3 regions of the Streptomyces sp. 142MFCol3.1 genome follow, and region 2 is predicted to be linked to each of the others. Evidence: riboswitches for the same ligand, from Rfam matches in the RefSeq annotation. Region 2 holds a riboswitch; each other region holds the start of a gene.
The links. Region 2 has a riboswitch for thiamine pyrophosphate ahead of thiO (glycine oxidase ThiO). Riboswitches for the same ligand answer to the same signal wherever they lie in the genome.
Positions count from the first base shown of each region.

Region 1: it holds a riboswitch for thiamine pyrophosphate, as region 2 does, so the genes downstream of both, thiC (phosphomethylpyrimidine synthase ThiC) here and thiO (glycine oxidase ThiO) in region 2, are expected to answer to the same signal.
Region 3: it holds a riboswitch for thiamine pyrophosphate, as region 2 does, so the genes downstream of both, H305_RS0123065 (thiamine ABC transporter substrate-binding protein) here and thiO (glycine oxidase ThiO) in region 2, are expected to answer to the same signal.

Region 1 is NZ_AUKV01000026.1:53,796-59,813, reverse strand. Features, by position in the region: gene H305_RS0132160 (DUF5326 family protein) at 1-27, shown strand, start outside; gene H305_RS0132155 (IclR family transcriptional regulator) at 242-1,150, shown strand; gene H305_RS0132150 (SsgA family sporulation/cell division regulator) at 1,251-1,688, shown strand; gene H305_RS0132145 (YibE/F family protein) at 1,746-3,284, opposite strand; TPP riboswitch at 3,356-3,512, shown strand; gene thiC (phosphomethylpyrimidine synthase ThiC) at 3,505-5,325, shown strand; gene H305_RS0132135 (VWA domain-containing protein) at 5,495-6,018, shown strand, end outside.
Region 2 is NZ_AUKV01000019.1:165,005-171,022, forward strand. Features, by position in the region: gene H305_RS0127220 (Rv2175c family DNA-binding protein) at 57-422, opposite strand; gene H305_RS0127225 (NAD(P)/FAD-dependent oxidoreductase) at 687-1,907, opposite strand; gene H305_RS47185 (hypothetical protein) at 1,936-2,340, opposite strand; TPP riboswitch at 2,393-2,505, shown strand; gene thiO (glycine oxidase ThiO) at 2,503-3,663, shown strand; gene thiS (sulfur carrier protein ThiS) at 3,660-3,860, shown strand; gene H305_RS0127245 (thiazole synthase) at 3,864-4,658, shown strand; gene pknB (Stk1 family PASTA domain-containing Ser/Thr kinase) at 4,818-6,018, shown strand, end outside.
Region 3 is NZ_AUKV01000015.1:130,593-136,610, forward strand. Features, by position in the region: gene H305_RS0123050 (DUF6233 domain-containing protein) at 1-232, opposite strand, end outside; gene H305_RS0123055 (hypothetical protein) at 606-1,181, shown strand; gene rlmN (23S rRNA (adenine(2503)-C(2))-methyltransferase RlmN) at 1,707-2,813, shown strand; TPP riboswitch at 3,029-3,134, shown strand; gene H305_RS0123065 (thiamine ABC transporter substrate-binding protein) at 3,212-4,312, shown strand; gene H305_RS0123070 (ABC transporter permease) at 4,456-6,018, shown strand, end outside.

The sequences.
Region 1 (6,018 bases), on a different contig from region 2:
GGCTCGTCGTCCCGCAGCGACTGGTGAGACGCGAGAGGGTGAGCGGGGGGTAACGGGTGTGCCGGGAAAGGGAACTCCAGGTTCCCTCGCCCGAGGGAAGTTTCCCGGTGAGGCCGTCTGCGAGCGGTGACAGACGGTTAAAGTCCGGAGCTCGACGCGGGGCCGACCCCCGCGGGCAGCGCACAGCCCCCTCCCGTGTTCCCCCGCACGGGCGGTTCCCCTCGCGCTTCGGGAGTGCCCCTTGGCCACGGTTGACACCGCACCCGCAGAATCACCTGCTCCCCCCGTCCAGCGGTCGGGCGGACCCACGGCGTCACGCGTTCCGCCGACCCAGCCCCTGACCACCCCCGGCGAGACCCGCGCCGCACTCCTCCCGCCGGCGCACCCGCCCGCGGAGTCGAACTCCACCACCCTTATCGGCTCGGTGCAGCGCGCGATGCGGCTCCTGGAGGCGGTGGCCTCACGCGAGCACGGGGCGCCCGCCAAGCAGCTGGCCCGGGAGGCCGGGCTCGCGCTGCCGACGGCGTACCACCTGCTGCGCACCCTCGCCCACGAGGGCTATCTGCGCCGGGACAAGGGACTCTTCTTCCTCGGAGAGTCGGCCGAGCGGCTGAGCAGCAGTGGAGCGCAGCAGAAACGTCGCAGCACGATGAGTGACGCACTGGCGCACTGGCGCGATGAGATCGGTGTGCCCGTCTACTACGCGAACTACCGGGACGGCGAGATCGACGTCATCTGCGTCGCCGACAGCCCCGCCGCCCCCGCCGTCGAGGAGTGGGCCGACTTCCGCGAGACCGGCCACGCCCACGCGATCGGTCAGTGCCTGCTGTCCCAGTTGGACGACAAGGCCCGCCGCGACCACCTCGACCGCTATCCGGTGCAGTCGATCACCCCGTACACGGTGCGTGACAACGACAGCCTGTTGCGGCGACTGGAGCGGACGGGGCGCATGGAGCCGGTCGTCGAGCGGCAGGAGTACGCGCTGGGCGCGGTCTGCGCCGCTATCCCCATCACCGCCGGCAGCACGGCCGCGACAATGGCCATTTCTCTCCCTTCCCATCAGGCAGACCGGCTGCTACCTGCCGCACGCCGATTGCAGAGTGAGATCGGCCGGATGCTAGGGACACTCGCGATCTCTATCAGTATCTGAAAACTCACTCCTTGTGATCTCTTGTGCACGTTCTGCAAGATTCCAGCAGTGTCAGGGGGACGATTCCTGGCCAGGGCGACGGCAGACGACGGGGTAGGCGATGCGCGAGTCGGTACAGGCAGAGGTCATGATGAGCTTCCTCGTGTCGGAGGAGCTCTCTTTCCGCATTCCTGTGGAACTGCGATACGAGACCTGTGATCCGTACGCGGTCCGGCTGACCTTCCATCTGCCTGGCGATGCGCCGGTGACCTGGGCGTTCGGACGGGAATTGCTGATCGACGGTGTGGGGCGCCCGTGCGGTGACGGTGATGTGCGCATCGCGCCGGCCGACCCGGAGTCCCTCGGCGAGGTCCTGATCCGCCTTCAGGTGGGTTGTGACCACGCGCTGTTCCGGTCCGGCGCCGCGCCGCTCGTCGCGTTCCTCGACCGCACCGACAAGCTGGTGCCGCTCGGGCAGGAGCGTGCGCAGGCGGGCTTCGACACGCATCTCGACGAGGCCCTCGACCGCATTCTGGCGGAGGAGCAGAGCGCGGGCTGATCCGCATCCTCAAGTGGAGTAACGCTTCCTCACCGTCGGTGCGGCCGGCCGACGGTCTCAGCGCTTACGGCGGCGACCGCCACCGCCGCGCATCGGCGTCCGGGCCCTGGCGGGCTCGGGCACGCTCTGCGCGGCCTCGGGGCGGTCGGCGGCCACGACCAGGGCGGCCAGCGCCGTGGTCACCGGCACGGAGGCGACCAGTCCGATCGAGCCGATCAGGGTGCGCACGATCTCCTCGGCGACGAGTTCGCTGTTGGCCACCGTGGCCACGCTGCTCTGCGCGATCGAGAAGAGCAGCAGCAGCGGCAGCGCGGCGCCCGCGTAGGCGAGGACGAGGGTGTTGACGACCGACGCGATGTGGTCACGGCCGATGCGGATGCCCGCGCGGTACAGGCCGCGCCAGCCCATCGTCGGATTCGCCTCGTGCAGCTCCCAGACCGCGGACGTCTGTGTGACGGTCACGTCGTCGAGGACACCGAGCGAACCGATGATGACGCCCGCGAGCAGCAGACCGCTCATGTCGATGGACGGATACAGGCCATGGATCAGGCCGGTGTTGTCGTCGGTGTTGCCGGTCAGCGCCGCCCATCCGATGAAGGCCGAGCCGAGCACACCGATCAGCACCAGCGAGAGCAGCGTGCCGATGACGGCCACCGATGTGCGGGCCGAGAGGCCATGACACACGTAGAGGGCGATCAGCATGATGGCGCTGGAGCCGACGACCGCCACGATCAGCGGGTTCGAGCCCTCCAGGATCGCCGGCAGGATGAAGAACGTCAGGATCAGGAAGCTGATGGCCAGCGCGACCAGCGCCATGACGCCGCGCATCCGGCCCACGACCACTACGACGATCGCGAAGATCCCGGCCAGCAGGGTCAGGGGGAACTTCCGGTTGACGTCGGTGACCGAGTACTGGAGGTCCTTCGGCGCGGACGGCTCGTACGCGACGACGACCTTCTGTCCCTCGTGCAACTGCCGTGTCTGGTCGGGCTGGACGATCTCCGTGAACGTGCGGCCCTTGTCCTTGCCGGTGTCGATCCGGATCGTGGCCTTCTTGCACCCTCCCTTCGCCCGCTGCTGCGTGGACGAACCCTGGGCGGTGGAGTTGTCGCCGGTCGGCGCCTGCCCCGCGGCGTTCACCGACTTGCAGTCCACTTCGTCGACCTGGGTGACCGTCGCCTGTTGTGTCTGCCGGTCGAAGCCGACGCCGGTCCGCTCGTGGGACGGAGCGCCACCGGGCCAGAGCACCAGGAGACCCACAACGACCGCTGCCGCGAAGGGGATCAGCACCGCGGCGATGACCTTGCGCAGGTGGCGTGAGACGGGCGCGGCCGGGCTGTGGCTGTGACTGTGCGAGTGGCCGTGGCCTCCGCCGGGGCCGTGTGCGTGCCCTCCGTCAGGACTGTTGCCGTGGCCGTCACCCGGACCGCCGCCGCGCCCGTTGCCGGGACCGTGGCCATGGCCGGCGCCTGGTCCACGGCCACCGTCGGATCCGAGTCCGGAGCCGTCACCGGAGCCATGCCGGTGGCCGTCGCCGGAGCCTGCACCGCGGGGCGGCTCGGACGGTGGGAACGGGGACTGCTGCGTCGTGGTCACCGACCGATCATCGCAAGAGCGGCAGGGGCCCTCTGTTCACCGCGCCAGATATGACGCTAGCGTGGAGGCACCTTTGCACACGCGGGAGCTCGGAGCACCGGGCTGAGAGGGCGCTGACCTCCGCCTCAGCGATGTTTCACATGAAACATCGACGGACGGAAGCCGCTGCGTCGACCGCCGAACCTGTTACCGGGTAATGCCGGCGTAGGGAGTAGGTCTCATGACCGACAAGGACGTACGCACGCCTGCCTCCAGCCAGACGGACGGGGCTCCTTCCCCGTCCTCGAACGGCGAGGCCGGGAAGTCCATCGGCTGGCACAAGGGGTACGTCGGGGGTCCGCGCCCCGACGTACGGGTGCCGGTCCGTCAGGTGCACCTCACCAACGGGCAGTCCGTCACGTTGTACGACACCTCCGGCCCGTACACCGATCCAACCGTCGACACCGATGTGCGCAGGGGTCTGGCGCCCCTGCGGGAGAACTGGATCATCGCCCGCGGCGACACCGAGGAATACGCGGGCCGCCCCGTCCGTCCCGAGGACGACGGGATCAAGCACACCTCAACGCGCGGGGGCCTGCGCAACCTCGACGCCGTCTTCCCCGGCAGGCCGCGGCAGCCGCGCCGGGGCCGGGACGGGCAGGCGGTCACGCAGCTCGCGTACGCCCGCCGGGGCGAGATCACGCCCGAGATGGAGTTCGTGGCGGTCCGCGAGAACGTCGAGCCCGAGGCCGTACGCGAGGAGATCGCCGCGGGGCGCGCGGTGCTTCCCGCGAACGTCAACCACCCGGAGATCGAGCCGATGATCATCGGCAAGCGGTTCCTGGTGAAGGTCAACGCCAACATCGGCAATTCGGCGGTCACTTCCTCCATCGAGGAGGAGGTCGAGAAGATGACCTGGGCGACCCGCTGGGGCGCGGACACGGTCATGGACCTGTCCACCGGCCGCAACATCCACACCACCCGCGAGTGGGTGCTGCGCAACTCCCCCGTGCCCATCGGCACCGTGCCGCTCTACCAGGCACTGGAGAAGGTCGACGGCCGCGCCGAGGAACTGACCTGGGACATCTACAAGGACACGGTCATCGAGCAGGCTGAGCAGGGCGTGGACTACATGACCGTCCACGCGGGTGTGCGGCTGCCGTATGTGCCGCTCACCGCGAACCGCAAGACCGGCATCGTCTCGCGCGGCGGCTCCATCATGGCCGCGTGGTGCCTCGCGCACCACAAGGAGTCGTTCCTGTACGAGAACTTCGAGGAGCTCTGCGAGATCCTCGCCGCGTACGACGTCACGTACTCGCTGGGCGACGGCCTTCGTCCGGGCTCGATCGCGGACGCCAACGACGAGGCGCAGTTCGCGGAGTTGCGCACGCTCGGGGAACTCAACACGGTCGCCAAGCGTTTCAATGTTCAGACCATGATCGAGGGCCCGGGACATGTCCCGATGCACAAGATCAAGGAGAACATCGACCTTCAGCAGGAGATCTGCGATGAGGCTCCGTTCTATACGCTCGGCCCGCTGACCACGGACGTCGCGCCGGCGTACGACCACATCACCTCCGGTATCGGCGCCGCGATGATCGCCTGGTGGGGCACGGCCATGCTCTGCTACGTCACACCCAAGGAGCACCTGGGCCTGCCCAACCGCGACGACGTCAAGACCGGTGTCATCACCTACAAGATCGCCGCTCATGCCGCCGACCTCGCCAAGGGGCACCCGGGTGCACAGGAGTGGGACGACGCGCTGTCCGACGCCCGCTTCGAGTTCCGGTGGGAGGATCAGTTCAACCTGGCGCTCGACCCGGACACGGCACGCGAGTTCCACGACGAGACGCTGCCGGCCGAGCCCGCCAAGACGGCCCACTTCTGCTCCATGTGCGGGCCGAAGTTCTGCTCGATGAAGATCAGCCAGAACATCACCGAGCGATTCGGTGGCGCGGCGGCCGAGGGGGCTTCTCCGGAGGAGATCGCCGAGGGGATGCTCCAGAAGTCGAAGGAGTTCGCGTCCAGCGGCAACCGGGTCTATCTGCCGATCGCGGACTGATCCGACGAGGTTCCTGCCGAGCGGCCCTTCCCTCCCGAAGGAGGGAAGGGCCGTCTCCCGCTCGTGGTCTGGCGCGTCTTCGGCCGGCAGAAGGTCCCGGGCTGTCCGATGAGCACGGGTGTGCGTACGGGCCGCTCCCGGGGACGGGTTCAGTTGGCAGACTGGGCCCATGACAGCCACATCCATGAGCAAAGGCGCCAATCTTCCCGTGGCCGCCGAGGCCGTGCAGGTCGTGCTCGGTTGGTCCGCCGGGCCCGGTGCGCCGGACGCCGATGCCTCGGCGCTCCTGCTCGGGGCGGACGGACGGGTGAGGGACGACGGGGACTTCGTCTTCTACAACCAGCCCCAGCACGCCTCCGGCGCCGTGCGTCACCTCGGGAAGCGGCAGGACGCCGGCGGCACGACGGACACCGTCGGGGTGGACCTGCGTGCCCTGGAGCCCGCCGTCGAGCGTGTCGTGCTGGGTGCCTCGGCCGACGGCGGCACCTTCGGCCAGCTGTCGGGACTGATGCTCAGGCTGCTGGACGCCGGGACGGGCCGGGAGCTCGCGCGTTTCGAGATGGAGGCCACGACGGAGACGGCGTTCATAGGAGGCGAGCTCTATCTGAGGGGCGGCCAGTGGAAGTTCCGCGCGGTCGGACAGGGCTACGACTCCGGGCTGGCGGGCCTCGCCACCGACTTCGGGATCAGCGT
Region 2 (6,018 bases):
ACCACGGGGCCAGGGGCTGGCGGTCCGCGGTCCGTACGCCGGACGGTCGGTTCAGGTCAGACGGCGAGCGCCTGGGCGCGGCGCTTCACCTCCGTGCCGCGATTCTCGCTCAGGGCCTGCGCGGGAGTACCCGGCAGGGTCGGGTCGGGAGTGAAGAGCCACTCCAGCATCTCTTCGTCGGTGAAGCCGTCGTCCCGCAGCAGCGTCAGGGTGCCGGAAAGGCCCTTGACCACTTTGTCCCCGTCGATGAAGGCGGCGGGGACGTGCAGCGCGCGGTTCTCACCACGGCGTACGGCGATCAGCTGGCCCTCCTTGACCAGCTGCCGCACGCGGGTCACCTCGACGCCGAGCTGTTCGGCGATGTCGGGGAGGGTGAGCCAGGCGGGGACGAGAGCATCGATCTTTGCGTCAATCTCGGTCACGGGACAAGCCTGCCATCCCGGACTGACACTCGGTACCCGGGCACCGTCCGGGCGCGCGCCCCGTCCGGCTCCGCCATGGCTCCGCGCACGCCGTTCGGCCCCGGGCTCCCGCGCCTGCGGCACCCCCGGCGACCCGCCGCGCGCCGGGTGTCGCCCTGCGTCCGGCCACTCCGCCGGAAGGCCGAGGCGCGACCGCCGTGCCCCGAGAACTCCGCCCCGGCGCCTCTCCCGGCGCCTCCGCTCGCCTCCGGTGCGGCCGTCCGGTCAGGCGGTCGCCGACTTCAGGGGCCTGGCCGGATCCGCCAGGAGCTCCGGACTCATCTCGGCGCCCGCCTCGATCAGCCTGCGGCCCTGGGCGAGATCCCTCGGGCGGCCCACCGCCAGGAGGGCCACCAGGCGGGTGTCGCGGAGCCAGCAGACCGTCCACGCGGTGCCGGACGGGTCGCCGCGCCAGACGGTCGTGTCGTCGGGGGCGTGGTGCCCGACGTACTGGACGAAGCGGCCGAACTGCTCGGACCAGAAGTACGGGACCGGGTCGTACGCGGCGGGGGCCTCGCCGATGATGTTCGCGGCGACCGTGCGCGGGCCCTGGAGGGCGTTGTCCCAGTGGTGGACCAGGAGGCGGTCCTCGTACCGGCCCGACGGGAAGGAGGCGCAGTCGCCGACCGCGTAGACGTCCGGCAGGGAGGTGCGCAGGTGGTCGTCGGCCACGATCTCGCGATGGGCGCCCAGCTCGATGCCGGAGCCGGCGAGCCACGCGGTGGCCGGACGGGCGCCGACACCGACGACCACGGCGCCCGCGGGCACCCGGGAGCCGTCGTCCAGCACCACGGCACCAGGCTCGACACGCTCCACGCGCGCGTGGGTGCGCAGCTCGGCCCCGCTGTCCGCGTACCAGGCGGCCATCGGCGCGGCCACTTCGGCGGGCAGCGCCCCGGCGAGAGGGCGGTCGGCGGCCTCCACGACCGTCACCCTGCAGCCGGCCTCGCGCGCCGCCGTGGCGAACTCGGCGCCGATCCAGCCGGCCCCGACGACCACGATGTCGTGCTGCCGGGCGAGGACGGGACGCAGCCGTTCCGCGTCGTCGAGGGTGCGCAGCAGATGGACGCCGGGCACCCCTTCGGCGCCGGGCAGCCGGATCGGTTCCGCGCCGGTCGCGATGACCAGGACGTCGTACCGGACCGGACCCGCCTCGGTGTCCAGCTCGTGGTCGGCGGGGCGGACGCCGAGCGCCTCGCAGCCGAGCTGGAGCTCGATGTCCAGCGCCTCGAAGTCGACGTCGAAGGCCGAACCCTCGGACTTGCCGAGCAGCACGGCCTTGGACAGCGGCGGCCGGTCGTACGGCTGATGGGGCTCCGCGCCGATGAGGGTGACGCTGCCGGTGAAACCCTGTTCGCGCAGGGCGACCGCGGTCTGGACACCGGCCATGCCCGCGCCCACGACGACGACCCGCCGCTTCGTACGCTCCTGCGTCTGCTCGCTCACCTGATCACCATAGACACCTGACGATTCGTCAGTCAGCGGACGTGCTCAGTGAGCTGTTCCACACCGGCTCGTCCGCCGCCGGCGAATGCTCCACCCGGGCGACCTCCTCCACCGTGCTCGTCCCGCTGCCCGCCTGCGACTCCCACTCCCAGGTCTCCTCCAGGCGCAGCCGCCCGTCGGGCAGCTCCACCACGCGGGAGACGCAGTGGCCCGACGATGTGCCGCCGGTACGCCCCAGCTGTACGTACCGGAAGTCGAGACGGTCACCCTCACGGGTACCCACGAGGTGGCCGCGTACCACATCGCCGCCCGCGTACTCGGCCCAGATCTCCCCGTTCCGCTCGTGGTAGACGAAGCGGGTGCGGGTGCCCACCTGCCCCGGTGCCTGGTCGGCGACAGGGGCGAGAACGACACCGTCGAGCGATCGGGCCATGGGCGGAGGCTCCCTTACTGAGACATGTGACGGAGGGCTAGGGTGGCCAACGTAAAGCACTCGCGGGAGCCCGGACGCACCGGGCTGAGAGGGAGGCTGGGCGGCCTCCGACCGTACGAACCTGATCCGGGTCATGCCGGCGAAGGGAGGGGCTGGACGCCCATGTCGTCACGAACGCCCGACGTCCTGGTCATCGGGGGCGGGATCATCGGCCTGGTCACGGCCTGGCGGGCCGCGCAACGCGGGCTGGCCACCGCGATCGTGGACCCCGAGCCCGGCGGCGGGGCCGCGCAGGTCGCGGCCGGAATGCTCGCCGCCGTCACCGAACTGCACTACGGCGAGCAGACCCTGCTGGGCCTCAACCTGGCCTCGGCGCGCCGTTATCCGGACTTCGCCGCCGAACTCACCGAGGCGAGCGGCCAGGACGTGGGGTACCGCCGGTGCGGCACGCTCGCCGTCGCCCTGGACGCCGACGACCGCGCCCATCTGCGCGAACTGCACGCCCTGCAACGCCGGTCGGGGCTGGAGTCGGAGTGGCTGAGCGGCCGTGAGTGCCGCCGTCTGGAGCCGATGCTCGCGCCCGGCGTGCGCGGCGGCCTGCGGGTCGACGGCGACCACCAGATCGACCCCCGCCGGCTCGCCGGCGCCCTGGTCGCGGCCTGCGAGCGGGCCGACGTGGTGTTCCTCCGCACGTGGGCGGAGCGCCTGCGGGTCGAAGGCGGCAGGGCCGTGGGAGCCGTGACCACGGACGGCACCGAACTGTCCGCGGGCCAGGTGGTGCTCGCCGCGGGGAGCCTGAGCGGGCGTCTGGCGGGCGTGCCCGACGATGTGCTGCCGCCCGTGCGGCCCGTGAAGGGGCAGGTGCTGCGGCTGACGGTGCCGAAACGGTACGCGCCGTTCCTGAGCCGCACGGTCCGTGCGGTCGTCCGGGGCAGCCAGGTCTATCTGGTGCCGCGGGAGAGCGGCGAGCTCGTCGTGGGCGCGACCAGCGAGGAGCTGGGCTGGGACACCACGGTGACCGCGGGCGGTGTGTACGAGCTGCTGCGCGACGCGCACGAGCTGGTGCCCGGCATCACCGAACTGCCGCTCACCGAGACGCGCGCCGGGCTGCGCCCCGGCTCGCCGGACAACGCGCCGCTGATCGGCCCGACCGGCCTGGACGGCCTCCTGCTGGCCACCGGCCACTACCGCAACGGCGTGCTGCTCACCCCGGTCACCGGTGACGCCATGGCGCACGTCCTGACCACGGGCGAACTTCCCGACGTGGCCCGCCCCTTCACCCCGCGGCGCTTCGCCGCCGCCCTCACGGAGCAGCCGGCATGAACATCTTCGTCAACGGCGTGCGGCGGCAGATCGCCGCGGGGACCGCTCTCGACGCGCTCGTCGCCACGCTCACCGCCGCCCCCTCCGGGGTGGCGGCCGCGCTCAACGAAACGGTCGTCCCGCGCACGCAGTGGCCGCTCACGCCGCTGGCCGAGGGAGACCGCGTCGAAGTCCTCACCGCCGTCCAGGGAGGCTGACCGATGGCCGACGATGCCCTGGTCCTCGGTGGTACGTCCTTCTCGTCCCGGCTGATCATGGGGACGGGCGGGGCACCCAGCCTCGACGTCCTGGAGCGCTCGCTCGTGGCGTCCGGCACGGAGCTGACGACCGTCGCGATGCGGCGTGTGGACGCGTCCGTGCACGGCTCCGTCCTGTCCGTGCTCGACCGGCTCGGCATTCGCGTGCTGCCGAACACGGCGGGCTGCTTCACCGCGGGCGAGGCCGTGCTGACCGCCCGTCTCGCGCGCGAGGCGCTCGGCACCGACCTGGTCAAACTGGAGGTCATCGCCGACGAGCGCACGCTGCTGCCCGACCCGATCGAGCTGCTGGACGCCGCGGAGACCCTGGTCGACGACGGGTTCACCGTGCTCCCGTACACGAACGACGACCCCGTGCTCGCGCGGAAGCTGGAGGACGTCGGCTGCGCCGCGATCATGCCGCTCGGCTCGCCCATCGGCTCCGGGCTCGGCATCCGCAACCCGCACAACTTCCAGTTGATCACCGAGCACGCGCGCGTGCCGGTCATCCTGGACGCGGGCGCCGGGACCGCCTCCGACGCGGCGCTCGCCATGGAGCTGGGGTGCTCGGGTGTGATGCTCGCCTCGGCCGTGACGCGGGCGCAGGAGCCCGTGCTGATGGCGGAGGGGATGCGGCACGCGGTGGAGGCGGGACGCCTCGCCTTCCGCGCCGGCCGCATCCCGCGCCGTCACTTCGCCGAGGCGTCGTCCCCCACGGAGGGCATGGCACGACTGGATCCCGAGCGTCCGGCCTTCTGACGGAACGGCCCCTCGCGCGGATACCCCCACCCCGTACCGGACGCCTGTGCGAGAGCGGCGCGCGCGTGCGTACGCCGCGCGTCACAGCTCGGCTGCAGTCCCGCCCCGGTATCGGCCGAACGGGTCGTCGTGACAGTGGCGGCTCGTACACTCACCTGCGTGGATACGACCCTTCACGACCCGCTTGTCGGGCAGGTGCTCGACGGCCGCTACCGCGTCGAGGCGCGGATCGCGGTCGGCGGGATGGCCACGGTCTACCGGGCCCTGGACACCCGCCTCGACCGCGTGCTCGCGCTCAAGGTGATGCACCCGACGCTGGCCGCCGACGGCTCGTTCGTCGAACGGTTCATCCGCGAGGCCAAGTCGGTGGCGCGGCTCGCGCACCCCAATGTGGTGCAGGTCTTCGACCAGGGAGCGGACGGGTCGTACGTCTACCTGGCGATGGAGTACGTCGCCGGCTGCACCCTGCGCGACGTGCTGCGCGACCGGGGCGCGCTCCAGCCGCGGGCGGCGCTGGACATCCTGGAGCCGGTGCTCGCCGCGCTCGGCGCCGCGCACCGGGCCGGATTCGTGCACCGGGACATGAAGCCGGAGAACGTCCTCATAGGGGACGACGGCCGGGTCAAGGTGGCGGACTTCGGCCTCGTCCGGGCCGTGGACACGGTGACGAACACGACGGGCACGGTCCTCGGCACCGTGTCGTACCTCGCCCCCGAGCAGATCGAGCACGGCACGGCCGACACCCGCGTCGACGTCTACGCCTGCGGCGTCGTCCTGTACGAGATGCTCACCGGCGCCAAGCCGCACTCCGGGGATTCTCCCGCCCAGGTGCTCTACCAGCACCTGCACGCGGACGTGCCGCCCCCGTCGGGCCTGGTCCCCGGCATGGCGTACGCGCTGGACGACCTGGTCGTCACGGCGACCGCCCGCAACCCCGAGGTGCGCCCGTACGACGCGGTGGCGCTGCTCGGCCAGGTCCTCGAAGCACGGGCGGGGCTCACCGCCGAGCAGCTCGACGCCGTGCCGCCGGGCGCCCTCGCGGTGGGCCGCGACATCGCCGAGGACCGTACGAGCGTGATCCCGCGCTCGCTGTCCGTGCCCCGGCCGCTGCCGGTGAACGAACCCGACACGGACGGCGTGGCCTCGCACACCAGCCGGTTCGAGCGGACCACCCAGTTCGCCTCCGAGCCGCCGCTGCCCCGGCGCGGACCTGCGCGGCCCCGGCGCGGGATGCTGGCGATCGTCGCCGCCGTCGTGCTGGTGCTGGGCCTCGGCACCGGCATCTGGTACATCAACTCGGGCCAGTTCACCAAGGTGCCGCCGGTCCTCTCGAAGAGCGAGCAGGACGCCAGGGCTCAGC
Region 3 (6,018 bases), on a different contig from region 2:
TGCCGGCCATGTGGCAGCCGCCCACGTGCACCGCGACCGGCGGCCTCTCGCTGCCGATGCCCACTTCGAGCAGCCAGTCGGGCACCGGTGGCCGTGCCTGCCGGCCGCGGTCCCGCTCCACCTCGAGCCGCTCGATGTCGGCGATGCGTCGCTGTACCCGGGTGAGCGAGAGGATCAGCCAGGTCTCCAGCGTGCGGAGCCTAGGCAGGTCGGGCGGCAGGTCATCGTGCACGTGTTCGATTCTATGACCGCATCGGGTCGGGGGCACTCCTCGCCCCCGAGGGCGGTGGGCGCTGGTCTTTGTGGCCGAGCGGACGATGACGGCCGCGGTCGAAGCCGCGGCGCGCTCCACCTCGACGCCCGAACCACGCCCGCTCCACGGTGTGTGGGCCGAAGGCGGACGGGGGTGGGAGCCGGGGAAGGTGGTGGCCCGAGGCGAGAAGGCACCGGTACGCCGCGCGTGAACACCGAGCCCGTAGGGCCACTAGTCCGACTCGTTGATATATGGGCGTGTTACCCCGAACGTGCCAAATGATCCCGTGTGGCCAGTTCAAGCTCGCATCGGATGTAGGAGACATCCGAAACGCTTGACACAAGGAGCACACATGAGTCCTGAGCACAGGACACCTACGCCGTCCGGGCCCCCGCTGCGAGGCAAGCGCAGGAAGATCGGCGGGCTCGCCACAACCGCGCTGCTGGTGGCGATCGGACTGGTCACCCCCGCCGCCGCCATCGCGCACAACATGACCGGCCACGCGTCCGCCGCCGACGGTAAGTGCGACAGGCCTGGCATGGGGGCGCTGGACAAGTGCAGGGGGCCGAGGCCGCCGACCCCGACGCCGACCCCGCCCCCGCCGACGGGCTGCGACGACATCGACTCAGCGGTTCAAGGGATGACCAAGTACGTCTCGGCGGTCTGTAACGGGCAGGTGCGGGTCCTGTCCGTCAATGAGGCTGGTCCGAATCCGCCGACCCCTGTCGCCAACGGAAGCAACGTCTTCTGGCAGCTGGTGGGAGGCCCGACCAACGTATTCGACGCCACGCTGGCTACATTCGATGATGGCCTCCTGGTCACCGAGCTGACGTCAACAGGAGAGGTGTGGCAGGGGGTGTGCACCTCGACGCTGCCGCTCACGGTGCCGTGCACCTTCACGCAGATGCCCACGCCACCGAACACGTAAGAACCTGCTCGCGGCGATCGTGCGGCCGGTCGGAAGCATGCGGCGTCCGCTCACTACCGTGGCGACGTCGGCCGGCCGGGCGACACCGGGCCCCTGGCGTGCCCGTTCGACAGGCACGCCAGGGGGGCACGGGGAGCGGCCCGCCCCTGAACCCCGGAGGCCTCGTGCTTGCCGGACGGGACGACGGCGGTCGACGCGCTTGCCGATCGCCGTGGAGATGCGCCGGCGAGCATGTCTGGTGGAAGTGGTCCGACCGGCCGGATGAGCCCGTCGAGACCTGCTCGGCGCCGCAGCTGTTTCGCTGATCTCCCTCGCATCCACGACTACGGACGGTGGTAGCAGTCGACGACCGTGCATCGCTCGGGGTGGATCGAACTGCTTCAGCAGTGATCACGGCAGTCGGGCCCTGGTCCGTCCCCGGGCCGTGCGAGGTCGACCAAGGCTGACAGACGGCACCCATGGGTGACCGCCCCCACCCCGCTCTGGCCTGGGCCGGTGGAGTTGATCTGCGACACTGAAAGGGTTATGCCGAAGCCCGGAGAACTCACTTTCGTTGCCCCGCGCGGAGCCAAGAAGCCGCCGCGGCACCTTGCCGATCTCACGCCCGCCGAGCGCAAAGAGGCTGTCGCCGCCATCGGCGAGAAGCCGTTTCGCGCCAAGCAGCTCTCGCAGCACTACTTCGCGCGGTTCGCGCACGACCCCGCGGAGTGGACGGACATCCCGGCCGCGTCGCGCGGCAAGCTCCAGGAAGCGCTGCTTCCCGAGCTGATGACCGTCGTGCGGCACCTGTCCACCGACCAGGACACCACCCGCAAGACCCTGTGGCGGCTCTTCGACGGCACGCTCGTCGAGTCCGTGCTGATGCGGTACCCGGACCGGGTGACCATGTGCATCAGCTCCCAGGCCGGCTGCGGGATGAACTGCCCGTTCTGCGCCACCGGCCAGGCCGGCCTCGACCGGAACCTGTCGACCGGCGAGATCGTGCACCAGATCGTGGACGGCATGCGCGCCCTCAGGGAGGGTGAGATCCCGGGCGGCCCGGCGCGGCTGAGCAACATCGTCTTCATGGGCATGGGCGAGCCGCTCGCCAACTACAAGCGGGTGGTCGGAGCGATCCGTGCCCTCACCGACCCCGAGCCGGACGGGCTCGGACTCTCGCAGCGCGGCATCACCGTGTCGACGGTGGGACTGGTCCCCGCCATCCACCGGTTCGCCGACGAGGGCTTCAAGTGCCGGCTGGCCATCTCGCTGCACGCACCCGACGACGAGCTGCGCGACACGCTCGTGCCCGTCAACACGCGGTGGAAGGTGCGCGAGGTGCTGGACGCCGGCTGGGAGTACGCGGCCAAGTCCGGGCGCCGTCTGTCCATCGAGTACGCCCTCATCCGCGACATCAACGACCAGGCATGGCGCGGTGACCGGCTCGGGCGGCTGCTCAAGGGCAAGCCGGTGCACGTCAACCTCATCCCGCTGAACCCGACCCCGGGATCGAAGTGGACCGCCTCGCGGCCCGAGGACGAGAAGGCGTTCGTCGATGCGATCGCCGCCCACGGCGTGCCGGTGACCGTCCGGGACACCCGCGGTCAGGAGATCGACGGGGCGTGCGGACAGCTCGCGGCCACCGAGCGTTAGACCTCGGGCACGACGGCGGCCCGGCCACCGGGCGCGCCACGATCCGGGCCGCGGGGCGCCGCGATCCGGGTGGTCGGGCGCGCCACGATGCGGGCCGCCGGGCGGCACGCCGGCCGCCGCGCGACGACCCCGGAGGCCGGGCGTCGGCCCCGCGGTCACCGCGCGTCGGGCCCGCAGGCGTCAGACGGTACGCTGAGGTCTGTACGTACATCTTCATATTCCGACAGGGGAGCGCCACAGCGCTGAGAGTGCGGGACAGACCGCAGACCCTCTGAACCTTGCCCAGGTCATTCTGGGTAGGAAGTTCGGTCACCACTCAAGCTGTTGCGCCCTGCCCGGGAACTGTCAGAGGTCCCGGGCAGGGCCGCGTCTCTTCCTGGTCACCCAGGAGGAAATCAGTGAGCACCACCAGGAAGTTCGCAGCCGTGGCCGTAGGCCTGGGCCTGGTCACGCTGTCCGCGTGCGGGTCGTCGGGCGGCGGCGGCTCGGCGGACCCGAAGACCGTCACGCTCGTCAGCCACGACTCGTGGGCCGTGTCGAAGAGCGTGCTCAAGGACTTCGAGAAGCAGTCCGGCTACAAGGTCAGGGTCCTCAAGGACGGTGACGCCGGGCAGGCCGTGAACAAGGCGATCCTCACCAAGGACAACCCGCAGGGCGACGTCTTCTTCGGCGTCGACAACACCCTGCTCTCCCGCGCCCTCGACAACGGGCTCTTCCAGCCGTACGAGGCGAAGGGATCGGACCAGGTGCTTCCGCGGTACCGCGTCGATCAGGGCAAGCACCGGGCCACTCCCGTCGACTCGGGCGACATCTGCGTCAACTACGACAAGGCCTACTTCAGCGAGCACAAGCTGACGCCCCCGCAGTCCTTCGACGACCTGATCAAGCCCGAGTACAAGAACCTCCTCGTCACCGAGAACGCGTCCACGTCCTCGCCCGGCCTCGGCTTCCTGCTGGGCACCGCCGCGAAGTACGGCGACGGGGACACCTCCGGCTCGAACGGGGGAGGCTGGCAGGACTACTGGAAGAAGCTCAAGGCCAACGGCGTGAAGGTCGTCGACGGCTGGGAGCAGGCCTACGACGAGGAGTTCTCCGGGTCCGCCGGCGGCAAGAAGGCCGAGGGCGACCGGCCGCTGGTCGTCTCGTACGCCTCGTCCCCGCCCGCCGAGGTGATCTACGCCAGCCCGAAGCCGAAGACGGCGCCCACCGGGGTCGCCACCGGCACCTGCTTCCGCCAGGTCGAGTACGCGGGGCTGCTGAGCAACGCCCAGAACGCCAAGGGCGGCAGGGCGCTCATCGACTTCATGCTCACCGAGGAGTTCCAGGACGACATGCCGCTGAACATGTTCGTCTACCCGGTGCGGGAAGCCGCCCAGGTGCCCGCGGAGTTCGACCGGTACGGCCCGCAGGCCAAGAACCCCGAGACCATGGCGCCCGACAGGATCGCCGCCAACCGTGACCAGTGGGTCAAGTCGTGGACCTCGCTCGTACTGAAGTAGCCGACGCGTCCGAAGCCGCGGCCAAGGCGCCGACGCCCCGGGAGACCGGGAGCGGGCGGCACGGAGGCGGCGGCTTCGGAGGCGAGGGACGCGGCCGACGCCGCGGGGCCGGCGGGCGCGCGAACGCGGCCCGGCTCGGCCTCATGGCCGTGCCCGTCGCGTTCTTCGCCGTCTTCTTCGCCTACCCCGTCGCCGCCATCGTGGCCCGCGGTCTGAAGACCGACGGGCAGTGGAGGCTGGGGCGGATCGCGGACGTGCTCACGCAGTCCGACGTCCGGCACGTGCTCTGGTTCACCACCTGGCAGGCGCTCGCCTCGACGGCGCTCACGCTGCTGATCGCGCTCCCTGGCGCGTATGTGTTCGCGCGCTTCGATTTCAGGGGCAAGCAGGTCCTCAGAGCCGTGGTGACGGTGCCCTTCGTGCTGCCGACCGTCGTCGTCGGCACGGCGTTCCTGGCGCTGGTCGGCCGAGGCGGCCTGCTCGACGAGCTGTGGGGCGTGCGGCTCGACACCACGGTCTGGGCGATTCTGCTCGCGCACGTCTTCTTCAACTACGCGGTCGTCGTACGGACCGTCGGCGGGCTGTGGGCGCAGCTCGACCCCCGCCAGGAGGAGGCCGCGCGGATGCTCGGCGCCTCGCGGTTCGCGGCCTGGCGCAAGGTGACGTCTGCGGCGCTGAGCCCGGCCGTGGCCGCCGCCGCGCTCATGGTGTTCCTCTTCACCTTCACCTCCTTCGGCGTGGTGCAGATCCTCGGCGGCCCCACCTTCTCCACCCTCGAAGTCGAGATCTACCGGCAGACCTCGCAGATCTTCGACCTCGCCACCGCGGCGGTGCTGACGCTCATCCAGTTCGTGGCGGTGGGCGCGATCCTCGCCGTGCACGCCGGGACGGTGCGGCGCCGGGAGACCGCGCTGCGCCTGGTGGCCCCGGAGACGACCGTGCGCAGGCCGCGGGGAGCGGGCCAGTGGGCGCTGCTCTGGGGAGTGCTCGCGAGCGTCGCCGGCCTGCTCGTGCTCCCGCTCGGGGTGCTCGTCCAGCGTTCGCTCGACACCCCGGGCGGCCATGGGTTCGCCTACTACAGGGCGCTGGCCTCCGACGACGGAGGTGCCTTCCTCGTCGCGCCGGTCACGGCGATCGGCACCTCGCTGGAGTACGCCCTCGCCGCCACCGCGATCGCCGTCGTGATCGGCGGACTGGCGGCCGCCGCCCTCACCCGCCGTGACGCGGGCCGTCTCGTGCGGGGCTTCGACGCGCTGCTCATGCTGCCGCTCGGCGTCTCCGCCGTGACGGTCGGTTTCGGATTCCTCATCGCGCTCGACGAACCGCCGTTGGACCTGCGGAGCAGCTGGATCCTGGTGCCACTCGCGCAGGCGCTGGTCGGGGTCCCCTTCGTGGTGCGGACGATGCTGCCCGTGCTGCGGGCGGTGGACGGACGGCTGCGCGAGGCGGCGGCCGTGCTCGGGGCCTCGCCCTGGCGGGTGTGGCGCGAGGTCGACCTGCCGCTGGTGCGGCGGGCGCTGCTGATCGCGGCCGGGTTCGCCTTCGCCGTGTCGCTCGGCGAGTTCGGGGCGACCGTGTTCATCGCGCGGCCGGACAACCCGACGCTGCCGGTCGCGGTGGCACGTCTGCTGGGGCGGGCGGGCGATCTCAACTACGGCCAGGCGATGGCCCTTTCGACGATCTTGATGGTGGTGTGTGCGGTGGCG